DNA from 2 places in the Ruegeria sp. BC1 genome. Region 2 is predicted to be linked to the other one. Evidence: riboswitches for the same ligand, from Rfam matches in the RefSeq annotation. Region 2 holds a riboswitch; the other holds the start of a gene.
The links. A riboswitch is a leader RNA that binds a small molecule or an ion and turns the genes downstream of it on or off. The one in region 2 is predicted to bind cobalamin.

Region 1 (5,820 bases), on a different contig from region 2:
CATTGACCAAACCACGGACGATGAGAAACGCGAAGCACTTGGCCGGTTGCTGAACGATGCGCATCTAGATGGCGCTGACCGCCTGCGCGCGTTCCTGAGCTATATCGTTGATGAAGAGCTGGCCGGGCGGGGCGCGGACATTCGTGGCAAGACGATTGCGCAGGATGTTTATGACCGTGATACGTCAGAAGGCACAGACCCCGAGAATGTGGTGCGCGTGGACGCCCGCCGGTTGCGGCAGTTTTTGGAGCTGCACTATGAGGGCGCTGGCAAGGATGATCCCATCCGCCTGCATCTGGACAGTGGCGGCTATCGTCCCCGGTTTGAGGCCGTCCACCCGGCTCGCGAGAGTGGGTTCCCGTTTGTCGGTTCCGGACGTGTCTGGGTGTCAATCGGGGCATTTGCGGTCGGCGCGATTACCGGAGCGATTGTGACAACGGCCCTGATACCCGAAAGTCCAGAAGTGCTACAGCCTCTCTCTGCGGTGCCGGACGGGGAAACCCCGGAATTGTTGCAACGCGCGGCGATTTACGAAAAATCTCCGGCCGCGTTGCAGGCGTTCAATCTGGCCCAGCAGGCGCGGGTGATGATTTTCCCGATCTTTGATCGCCCTCGGCAATTGCTTGTGCTGTCGGTGTTTGAACGCGTGATCGAGATGGATTCCGACTATTACGGCGGATATGCTGGCGCTGCACAGGCTCTGGCTACATTGGCAGTTATCACACCCGTTTCGGACGCCAAATCCGACTATGCGTCGGCCGCAATGGACTTTGCCAACGAAGCCGTTCGGTTGGCCCCGGATCAGGCCTGGAGTCAGTCGGCGAAAAGCTGGGCGTATTTCGCTAATGGTGATTACGAGAACGCCATGATGCTGGGCCAACGTGCTGCAAAGCTTGATCCGAGTGACGGCGCGGTTCTGGATTTCCTGGGGGCGGTTGCATTGTTTTCGGGGGAATTTGAAGAGGCCATCAAGACCGCTGATCGATTTTCCCTGCTGGATTCAAGCAATCAGAGATTTGCCAATCGCAACATATCCGGGGCGGCACATTTCCATTTAGGCGAATACAAAAAAACAATTGAGCGCTTCGAAGAGGCAAAGCAACTTGGTGATCCTCTGAGCGCCCCTTCGTTGGCCTACGTTACCGCTGCGCTTTCTTCCCTGGGTCGGGATCGCGAAGCTCGCGCAAAGCTTGAGGAGTTGCAGCGCGCATGGCCGGATGCGCCATTAGATCGGATGCTGAAGAGTATCCATCGAGAGGACCGCCATGCCCTGGAAGTCATCGATAAACTTATCGATCTGGGTTGGTCTGGCCCCGCACAGTAAGGCGACGCTGATCAGCAAAACGGCTACAATTCCTTGTTGACGGATGGATTGATCTGGGGCACATCGATTTTCAGATGGTTCCCGAAGGTGTGCCCAAGGGATGAAAAGGGAATACGGTGCGGTTCGCCTCCTGGCGCCAAGTCCGTAACTGCCCCCGCAACTGTAAGCGGTGAGCGACGCCACACAACCACTGGTCCAAGGGACCGGGAAGGATGGCCAAGCATCGACCCGCAAGTCAGGAGACCTGCCATCATGTGTTAAACCAACCCAGGACGGGGCGTCCTGGAAGGAGGCAATGATGGCACGTCTGACACGTGTGAACATGACTGACACCCTCGGTCCGCGTTTGGTTTCAAGCGGAGCGGACAATGTCGGGCCTAGCTGATCACTTCATCCTCAGTTGTAACGCCCGCAGCTGCGCGGCGTTCTGGAAAGTAGTTAAAATTAATGAAGTTATGTTATAACATTGCAATCTATTTTACCCAAAAGTAAACGGTACGCATGATGCCAAAAAAATCTGAACACTTCCTACTTGTCTGTACGACCTGCAAAGGAGGCAATTGCGCCGAATGGATGACTCGCGCGCTAGCACAGAGGCTGCCGGACGAGTTTGCGATCCGAAATGTCGATTGCATGGCAGGTTGCGCGCAGCCAACGACGGTTGGATTTCAGGCCGTCGGCAAAGCGCAGTATTTGTTCGGCGACATTCAAACCTCGCGTGATGTGGATGCTCTGGCCGAGTTTGCTCATCAGTATAAAAATAGCGCGGATGGCTGGACCAATGCCACCGAGCGACCGCGCGCGCTGATTTCAAAGACCCTTTCTCGGTTGCCTTGTATCCAATTGGAGGAGTCGGGATGACAACCTCTGCGTTTCTTGTTGCGCGTGACCTCGAATATTATGCGCTGAACGGTGACGTCCTGTTGCAAGGCGCTTCCTTTAACTTGGATGAGGGTTCGATTCTGGCGATTGCCGGGCCCAATGGGGCGGGCAAGACCACTTTGATGAATCTACTCTGCGGGGTTGCTGATCTGGTTTTGGGTGACGTACTGGTCAATGGCCGCAACCTCCGGAACCTGTCGGCAGCGGAACGGGCCCGGACGATTGCAGTAGTGAGCCAGCAGGAGCTGCCGGATGGCAGGCTGCTGCTGCGGGATTATGTTGCCCTTGGGCAGATTCCGATAAGGGCGGATCGCTCCATGCAAGAGCACTCGCGCGAACTGGATAGAATTCTGGATCTGACGGCACTCTCTGGGCTGGCGAATAAGCGTATGACGGTGTTGTCTGGCGGGGAACGTCAGCGGGCGCATATCGCCCGGGCGTTGGCGCAGAATCCGTCGCTGCTGTTTCTGGACGAACCCACAAATCACTTGGACCCGGATGCTAAGGGGCGAATGCTGTCACTGGTCGCCGACCTTGGCATTACCGTTGTGATGATTGTCCACGATCTGGTGATGATCCCCGAATTCGCAACCCATGTTGCGCTGATGAAGTCCGCCCGCCTGACCGGTTTCGGCCCGGTGAACGAGGTGCTGACATCCGAACGGGTACGCGACACGTTTGGCGTCGATTACTTGAGCTTTCACCACGAAGGCCGCGTGATCCCAGCGCTGGATATCCGAAAAACTAACGTTTCATCCTAACAAGAGGAATATTTCAAAATGAAACACATCTGGTCCGTGGCGGTGGTCACAGCCATGGCAGGCAGCGCGTCCGCGCATGAGGTTACAGTCGACAATTGCGGCGAGCCGCTGGTGTTTGAAACCCAGCCCGAGCGTCTGGTTGTGCATGACATGAACATGACCGACATGGCCTTTGCACTAGGTCTGCAGGACAAGATCGTCGGTCTGACGGGCATCACTGGCTGGTACAAGACAAGCCCCGAGTTTGACACGCTGCGTGGCGATATCCCCGAGCTTGCACCGAAATACCCAACGGTCGAAAATCTGGTCGCGGTTGAGCCCGACCTGTTCTTTGCTGGCTGGTATTACGGCATGAAACCGGGCGGCGACGTGACCCCGGATACGCTGGAACCTTTCGGCATCAAGACCATGATCCTGACCGAAAGCTGCGTGCATCTGGACAAGAACCGGCCCGAAGCCAGCATGGATCTGCTGTTTGACGACGTGTTGCGACTGGGCAAAGTCATGCATGTCGAGGACAAGGCCGAGGAACTGGTGACCGGCTGGAAAGAGGAACTGGCCGCCATTGAGGCGCAGACAACCCACCTGCCCAAACCCCGCGTATTCCTTTTGGACGGTCCGGCGGATGCGCCGTTCACCGCGGGCAAATTCGCGATCCCTGACGCCATGATCGCCGCCGCAGGGGGCGAAAATGTCACGCATGACATGGACACCAGCTGGGGCCGGACCTCGTGGGAGGCCGTGGCTGCTGCAAACCCGGAATTTCTGGTGTTGCTCGACTATCAGACCGGTAATGGCGCAGAAGATACGTTCAAGTTCCTGCAGGAACACCCGGTGATGTCCCAGACCGACGCCGTCAAGAATGAACGGTGGATTGGCCTGCGTTACGAGGAGTTGACGCCGGGACCGGCAAATATCGAGGCGATCGCGAAAATGGTTCAGGCCATGCATCCGGGCATTAACTGATATGGGCCGACTTGGCCTGACACTTTTGCTGGGGGCGGTCGTTCTGACCGCCCTTTTGCTGATTTCGACGATCTACGGCACAACTTCCATTCCCCTGTCCGAAACGATTAGGGCGATCGCCTTGGGCACAGGGTTGTCGAGCGGAGAGATGTCACCGCTGCATCGGATCGTGTTTGACCTGCGCCTACCGCGTGCTTTGTTCGCGGCAGTGATCGGTGCCGGGTTAGGGATTGTTGGCGTCGTTCTGCAAACCACCACCCGCAACGATCTGGCCGACCCGTTTCTGTTTGGTTTGTCATCGGGCGCTGCGGCCGGGGCTGTATTCGTCATCACTGTAACCGGGGATGTCTTGGGCTTCTGGACCCTGCCTTTGGCTGCGTTTTGCGGGGGGCTTGTCGCATCCGGGATTGTTCTGGCGCTGGTGCACGGGCTGCGCACAAGTGCGCCCGAGAAACTGATCCTTGCGGGCCTTGCGGTCTCGTTTCTGTTTTCAGCGATCACCAACTACTTGATCTTCGCAGGCGACAACCGCGCCGCTCATTCCGTTATCTTCTGGATGCTCGGGGGACTGGGGCTGGCCCGTTGGGAAACCTTCCCGCTGGTCTGTGTCGGGTTGCTGCTGGTCCTGTCTTATTCGCTTTATCGCAGCCGGTGGCTTGATGCCTTGCTGACCGGAGACCTGACCGCCTCGACATTGGGTGTGCCGGTGCAGGGGTTGCGGTTCAGCATGTTCTTTGTGGCAGCTCTTGCGACCGCGGTGTTTGTTTCGGTGGCTGGCGTGATCGGCTTTGTCGGCCTGATGGTACCCCATATTGCCCGCGGTATTGCCGGGCCGTTGCACAGCCAGCTGTTGCCGACCGCTGCGATTGTGGGCGCGGCATTGTTGACGGGCTCGGACATCCTCAGCCGGTTGCTGTTGGCCCCGCAGGAGTTGCCGGTCGGGATAGTCACCACTTCCATAGGGTCCGTGTTTGTTTTCCTGTTGCTGTTCCGAACGGCAAAAACCCAGCGGTAGATGTGCTCAGCCCGTTGACTGGCGTTTGCGGCTTTGATGGCTGAACATCAGTTGGGTTGATTGGAAATCTGACCGGAAGTCTGCTGCCCTGCCGGGCAAGGTGGAAAAGAACCTCGACAGCCCGGGCTCGATTTGCCCTGACAGCGCCGCGCAGTCCTTGCATATCTGTTCGATCAGAGCATGAGGCTGACGGTCTCGGATGGCAGCAATTAACTTCTTGTGGGTGGCTTCAAGATTTTGGAATGCGGGCGACTTCAGCACATTTTGATCCCCCACTAAAACAAAAACCGGTTCTGGTTCGGTTCGCCCCTTGAGATCCACGTATCCGGCTTCGAGCACAGCCATATCCTGTCTGATTTTTTCGAAAACCGAGTTGGAAACAAGAACGTCATAGTCGACATGACGGCAACTTTGTTCGATTCGCGCGGCGACATTCACCACGTCACCGATCACGGTGTAGTTGAACCGACGTTTGGAGCCGATGTTGCCAACACAGGCCTGGCCGGTGGCGCATCCTGTCGCCAGTGCGATCGGTGGCCGATCCCGCATCACGTCCGAGGCATTGAAGTCCACCAGTGCCTGCCGCATCAGCAACGCCGCCTGCGCAGCGCGGCACGGGTGATCTTCGACCGGCAGGGGCGCGTTCCAAAATGCCATTACCGCATCACCGATAAACTTATCGATGGTCCCCCGCTCTTGCAGAATCCGGTCTCCGATTTGGGAAAACAATTGGTTCAGCAAGGTGACAAGATCGGTGGCTGACACCGACTCGGACAGCGGCGTAAACCCCCGGATATCCGAGAACATCACGGTGATTTCTTGCGTTTCGCCACCCAGTTGTAGCTGGTGCCCCGATATCTCCATTTCGTCCA
Region 2 (5,820 bases):
CGTGGACAGCGCGACCTGAAATACTGGCACATTGGCGGCGTCCAGCGGTGAGGTGCCCGTTGCACCCTTGCCCGAAAACGAAGTGGCGTTGACGATCGCAGATGGCGTCAGTGCCACGACCTGTTCTCGTAGCCAATCAGCGGCAGAGGGGGCTTTTAGCGAAGGCGCGAACAAACCGACCGCTTCGTATCCGCGCGCCCGCAGGCTGCGGATCAGCGCCGCGACCGGGGCGGTGTCGGCTGAGGTCAGATAGGCGCGGTAAAAGGTCAAGAGGATGCGTTTGGCGTCGCCGGTGAAGGCTGATTCCACCGGGATTACCCCACGATCCGGGCACCATACGCCGCATTCGGGGATTGTCTTGGCCCCCATCACCGGCCCGGCATAAAGCCCAGCCGCCAGCGCCATCTGCGCCAGCGCGGCCTGCGCCGCGACTTCGCCGCCGGTGTCGCAGAGATGCGCCAGACGCCGCAGGGTTGAGACGGGCAAAGTGGAAAACTCGTCCAGCCGTGTGTCCTCGCGTCCATCGGCAGGCAGGACAGCTAGAGCAATGCCCTTGTCTTGCGCCAGCGCCAGAACCTGTTGCAACCCGTAGGACCAATAAGGCACTCCGCCGATCAGGCGGATCAGTATGCCCTTCGCCCCTTCAAGGGTCTGTTCAACATAGGTGTCGACGGACAGCGGATGTTTCAGCGCTGTCAGGTTGGCTAGCCGCATCGTCGGCATGCGCCCTTCGGCACCGCCACCGCGATGCCAACCCGCCGCGAAAGCGCCGAGGTCGCTGTCCGAAAAGGACAGCACCACCAAATCCGCCGGGCTCTGGCCCAGATCAGTTGGGGTCTCGGTTTCCTCGAGCCCGTGGCTTTCGCGGAAGACGACGTGCATGGCTTACTCGGCGGCCTCAGTCACACCCACGAGGATATCGCGGATTGCTGCCTCTTTGATGTCGTCATGTTCGGCGATGACCACCAGACGCGAGCGGCGTTCTTCGCCCGGTTCCCATGGGCGGTCGTACTGGTGACGGACACGCGCACCTACAGCCTGCACCAACAGACGCATGGGTTTGCCCTGCACAGCGGCATAACCTTTGACGCGCAGGATGTTCAGCTCGTTCGCCAGACGTTCAATATTGGCGACTAGCTGGGCTGGGTCAGTTTGTTCCGGCAATTCGACGATGATGCTTTCGAAATCGTCATGCTCGTGGTCGTGGTGGCCGTCGTGATGGCTGGGGCGCGCCTCCATATCATCCTCGGCGGCGGCCTCCAGACCCAGAACCACACGGACGTCAACGGCACCTTCGGCAACCTCGACCACCGGCAGCGGGCGGGGGGCTTCGGCGGCGATAATCTCTTTGGCTTTGGCCACGCCTTCCGGACCAGCCAGATCGGGCTTGGTCAACAGGATGATGTCAGCGCACGAGATCTGATCCTCGAACACCTCGGACAGAGGCGTTTCGTGGTCGATCGAGTCATCGGCCAAACGCTGCGCGTCCACCGCCTCGACATTCGGAGCATACCGACCGGCGGCAACGGCCTCGGCATCGGCCAGAGCGATAACACCGTCCACGGTGATTTTCGAGCGGATATCCGGCCAGTCGAACGCCTTCAGCAATGGTTTCGGCAGAGCCAGACCCGAGGTTTCGATCAGGATGTGATCGGGGCGCGGTTCTAGCGCCATCAGCGCCTCGATTGTCGGGATGAAATCATCGGCGACGGTGCAGCAGATGCAGCCATTGGCCAGTTCCATGATGTTTTCCGCTGGGCAATCCGGGATGGCGCAGGACTTCAGGATGTCACCATCGACACCCACATCGCCGAACTCGTTAACCACAACGGCCAGACGCTTGCCTTGCGGGTTTTGCATCAGGTGCTTGACCAGTGTGGTTTTGCCCGAGCCCAGAAAGCCGGTGATCACAGTGACGGGGAGTTTTTCGAGGTTGCTCATTTCAGGGCTCCAATCGGGGGAATGCGGGCCGCACAGTTCTTGCGGAAATGTTCAGGGCGTTCGCGCCATTTGACCAGGCCATCTTCGGTGGCCAGATACTTGGAGGCACCTTCGACAATTGTTTCAACATGGTCGGTTTCGTTGAGGTGTTCATAGACAAAGGTCCAGCGATCCGGCCCACCACGCAGCACGATAGAACAGCCCTCATCGCAATTCGACAAACACTCCACGGCCTTCAGGGTGATGCCTTCGGGAAGATCCGCCTGTTCAAGCGCTTTGTGAAGCAATGTGCCGGGCCGTAGCGCGTCATCCTCGACAGGCAGCCCGCGGCGGCACGTTGTGCAGACCAGCAGCTCGACTGGTGCAGTCTCGGTCATGTCTCTCATCCCCCCAAATCCTCTTCGCGGGGGACGGGGTTTCATGCGGGCCACGTGTTGCGACATGGACCCGACACCGGAACACCCCGCCCGGTTACATCTTCGGCTGCTGGCAGGTCTCCCGGCTTGCGGTTGTCAGAGCGTCTGCCCTGGCAGGTGTCCCGCCTTCCCGGCCTGGCAGGCCAGTGGCTTTGGGCACCCTCTCCGGTCACGGTCGCGGGGGCGGCTGCGTTTGGCGGAAAACCGTTGACGCATTCCCTTTTCATCCATCCGTAGATGGACACCAACTCAGCGGACATGCGGCACGGGCGGGGGGCTTGTCAAGCATGACTGGCAGGTAGAAACCTATCAAATCGGAAAAGCGACTTGCCAAAGTCAATCAGCGGCATTCGCAGCCAACCGATCCCGTAACCACGAGCAAAACAACCCTGCCGCCGCCGTCGGATGAGCGCCACTCTGAGGGCTGATCAGATAGTGCGATTGCGCAAAGGGAATCGCCGGACCCGCAATTGCTATCGGCGCGCCTTGCCGGATCGCGTTTTCTGCAAACCGTTCCAATATCGTCGCGTACCCCGCGCCCGCCATCACAAGTTGCAATGCAGCCACCGACGTATCCACTGAATGCTGGTGCAGAGCGCCTGGGGGCGCAACGGCATTGGCCTGAAAATAGCGTTCCCAATTGTCCTCGTACCCGAGAATATGGATCAGAGGGCCGGCGCGCAGTGCATTCAGTTCAGGTTGGTCGGCTGCTGCCCTGCAGATCGGAACCAGCTTTTCTTCAGTCAGCTTTTCAGAGCGCACCCCCGGCCAATCGCCATATCCCAGCCGAATTTCCACGTCCACTTCGTTGGGCGCGATATTGTCGTTCCAGATGTGTGAGACCAACCGAACCGGAATGTCGGGGTGGCGGGCAGTAAAATCGGGCAGTTCTGCTGCGACCCAATAGGTCGCGGTTGAAATTGCCGCTCGGATTGTCAACGTCTGGCGAGAGGCAGGGCCGAACAGGCTGTTTGTAGATAGCGCGATATCGCCAAGAGCACGCCGAACTGTCAGCGAATAGGATTGCCCCAGTTCGGTCAGTTCCAGACGTCGCGCGTTTCGGGTGAACAGCTTTTGCCCCAGTTCTGCCTCGAGCGACCGGATATGCAGCGACACCGCTGTCTGTGTAAGGCCAAGTTCGCGCGCTGTCGTCGTGAAATTCAGATGCCGCGCCGCACATTCAAAGCTGCGCAGCCATGTAGGATTTGGAAGCCTGTCCATTTACCACCAAAAATTTTAGACCATAAATGTCATTATTATTCACTTTAGTTTTTATCAGGCAACAGAGATACTCGACCCAAAAGCATCCGTCGGGAGGAAATCATGAAAGTCGGATTTATCGGTCTGGGAAATGTGGGCGGCAAGCTGTCGGGCTCGCTCTTGCGGAACGGAATTGACCTGACGGTCCATGATCTCAACCCAGAACTGGTGGCTGATTTTGTGTCCAAAGGCGCGAAAGCCGCTGAAAACCCGGCACAGATGATGCGGGATTGCGATGCGGTCATCACCTGCCTTCCGTCACCTGCCGCTTCGGATGCAGTGATGAAGGAAATGCTGCCCGAGGTTGGTCCGGGCAAAATCTGGATGGAGATGTCGACCACCGACGAGGCCGAAGTCAAACGCCTGGGCGCGATGGTGATCGAACGTGGAGCCGCTGCCGTCGACTGCCCCGTGTCCGGCGGGTGCCACCGGGCGGCAACTGGTAATATTTCGATCTTTGCGGGCTGTGACCGGGATACTTTTGAGAGGATCTTGCCCTTTCTGACCACCATGGGGCGGCGGGTTTTGCACACGGGTGATCTGGGATCGGCGTCTGTTCTGAAGGTTCTGACAAATTATCTGGCCACAGCGAACTTGATCACCTGCGCCGAGGCCCTTGTGACGGCAAAAGCTGCAGGGATGGACCTCAACACGACTTATGAGGCGATCAAAATCTCGTCGGGCACCTCTTTTGTGCACGAAACGGAAAGCCAGGTCATCCTGAATGGGTCTCGCGATATCTCGTTCACAATGGATCTTGTCAAAAAGGATATTGGCCTGTTTCAGGAGGTCGCAGATCGAGCCGGAGTGCCTTTGGAAATCAATCCGGTGATGATCAATATCTTTGATGACGGCATTGCCCGCTACGGCGATCGAGAGCTTTCGCCAAACATTATCAGAAGGTTAGAAGACGCGACCGGTTTGGACATCACGGCACCCGGGTTCCCGACAGAGATGATGGACGATGAGCCGGAAGAGCCGGGCTACGAAGTTATCCCCCAAGGACGTGGGGCTGAATGACGCAACACTCGAGCAGTTGAGAACGACTGTCAGTTAAGGGGAGTGGAGGCGAGTACCGGAATCGAACCGGTGTACACGGATTTGCAATCCGCTGCGTCACCACTCCGCCAACTCGCCTTTTCAAGTAAAATCAAATACTTGCTGTGGTGTGGCAGGCGTTTTAACACCTTTCGCATAAGGCGTCCAGAGGGTAGGTTGTAAAAATCCTGATCCGCGCATCTCGATGTATCTCGGCGGTGCCCGAAGTTCTTGCATTCAGGCGCAACTTTCATCGCCAGAGCCGTTGCCGGTTTCGTCTGGATGTGGCACAAGCCCGGCATACTTGGGATTAAAGTGAGCGATCCAATGACTGATTTCGCAACCCGGCGCCGTACGATGGTTGATACGCAAGTCCGGCCCTCTGATGTGACGAAATTTCCTATCATTGATGCAATGCTAACCGTGCAGCGGGAAAATTTCGTGCCGGACTCTCAGCGCGAAGCAGCCTATGCAGAAGGTGTGATCGAGTTCGGTGGCGGGCGTTGTCTTCTGGAGCCGCGGACGTTGGCCAAAATGCTGGACGTGCTGAATATCTCAAATGACGAGGTCGTATTGGATATCGCTCCGACCCTGGGGTATTCGACCGCCGTCGCGGCGCGTATGGCGCAGTTGGTTGTTGCCGTCGAAGAGGATGAGGCCCTGGCGTCCGAAGCTCAGACGATCCTGATGGAAGCAGACGCCGACAACGCGATTGTGCATGTGGGGCCACTAGAGCAAGGCGCGACCGAGCACGGGCCTTATGACGTCATCATGATTCAGGGTGGGGTTGAACAGGTGCCCGAAGCGCTGACCGCGCAATTGAAGGATCATGGACGCATTGCTTGTCTTTTCGTGGACGGAGAGCTTGGAACCGTTCGGATCGGGCATAAATCAGGTGATCGGGTGACGTGGCGTCATGCATTCAACGCCAATGCGCCGGTTTTGCAGGCATTTTCCGCCGAGTGTGCATTTTCGCTATAGTTTGATTGCATATTATTCTGCTGCCTTGATTAGTTGAAAACATACGCGCAAACTACGCTCAGGGCAGCGTAATTTTGATTTGAGAAGGATTTCGTTATGCGTGCATCAACAGGGCGGGGGATTGTTAAGGCATTGGCGCTGACAGCGGGTTTGGCGCTGAGTGCAATGCCAGGGCGGGCGGTAT

Region 1: it holds a riboswitch for cobalamin, as region 2 does, so the genes downstream of both, ACR0IY_RS15330 (DUF1636 family protein) here and ACR0IY_RS05360 (DUF1636 family protein) in region 2, are expected to answer to the same signal.

Annotation. Positions count from the first base shown of each region.
Region 1 is NZ_JBQFUT010000007.1:108,959-114,778, forward strand. Features, by position in the region: gene ACR0IY_RS15325 (tetratricopeptide repeat protein) at 1-1,324, shown strand, start outside; cobalamin riboswitch at 1,383-1,590, shown strand; gene ACR0IY_RS15330 (DUF1636 family protein) at 1,898-2,185, shown strand; gene ACR0IY_RS15335 (ABC transporter ATP-binding protein) at 2,182-2,967, shown strand; gene ACR0IY_RS15340 (ABC transporter substrate-binding protein) at 2,986-3,933, shown strand; gene ACR0IY_RS15345 (FecCD family ABC transporter permease) at 3,935-4,948, shown strand; gene ACR0IY_RS15350 (CHASE2 domain-containing protein) at 4,955-5,820, opposite strand, start outside.
Region 2 is NZ_JBQFUT010000001.1:1,064,037-1,069,856, reverse strand. Features, by position in the region: gene cobN (cobaltochelatase subunit CobN) at 1-882, opposite strand, end outside; gene cobW (cobalamin biosynthesis protein CobW) at 886-1,941, opposite strand; gene ACR0IY_RS05360 (DUF1636 family protein) at 1,938-2,318, opposite strand; cobalamin riboswitch at 2,413-2,623, opposite strand; gene ACR0IY_RS05355 (LysR substrate-binding domain-containing protein) at 2,694-3,578, opposite strand; gene ACR0IY_RS05350 (NAD(P)-dependent oxidoreductase) at 3,681-4,637, shown strand; tRNA gene ACR0IY_RS05345 (tRNA-Cys) at 4,681-4,754, opposite strand; gene ACR0IY_RS05340 (protein-L-isoaspartate O-methyltransferase family protein) at 4,983-5,636, shown strand; gene ACR0IY_RS05335 (TolC family outer membrane protein) at 5,733-5,820, shown strand, end outside.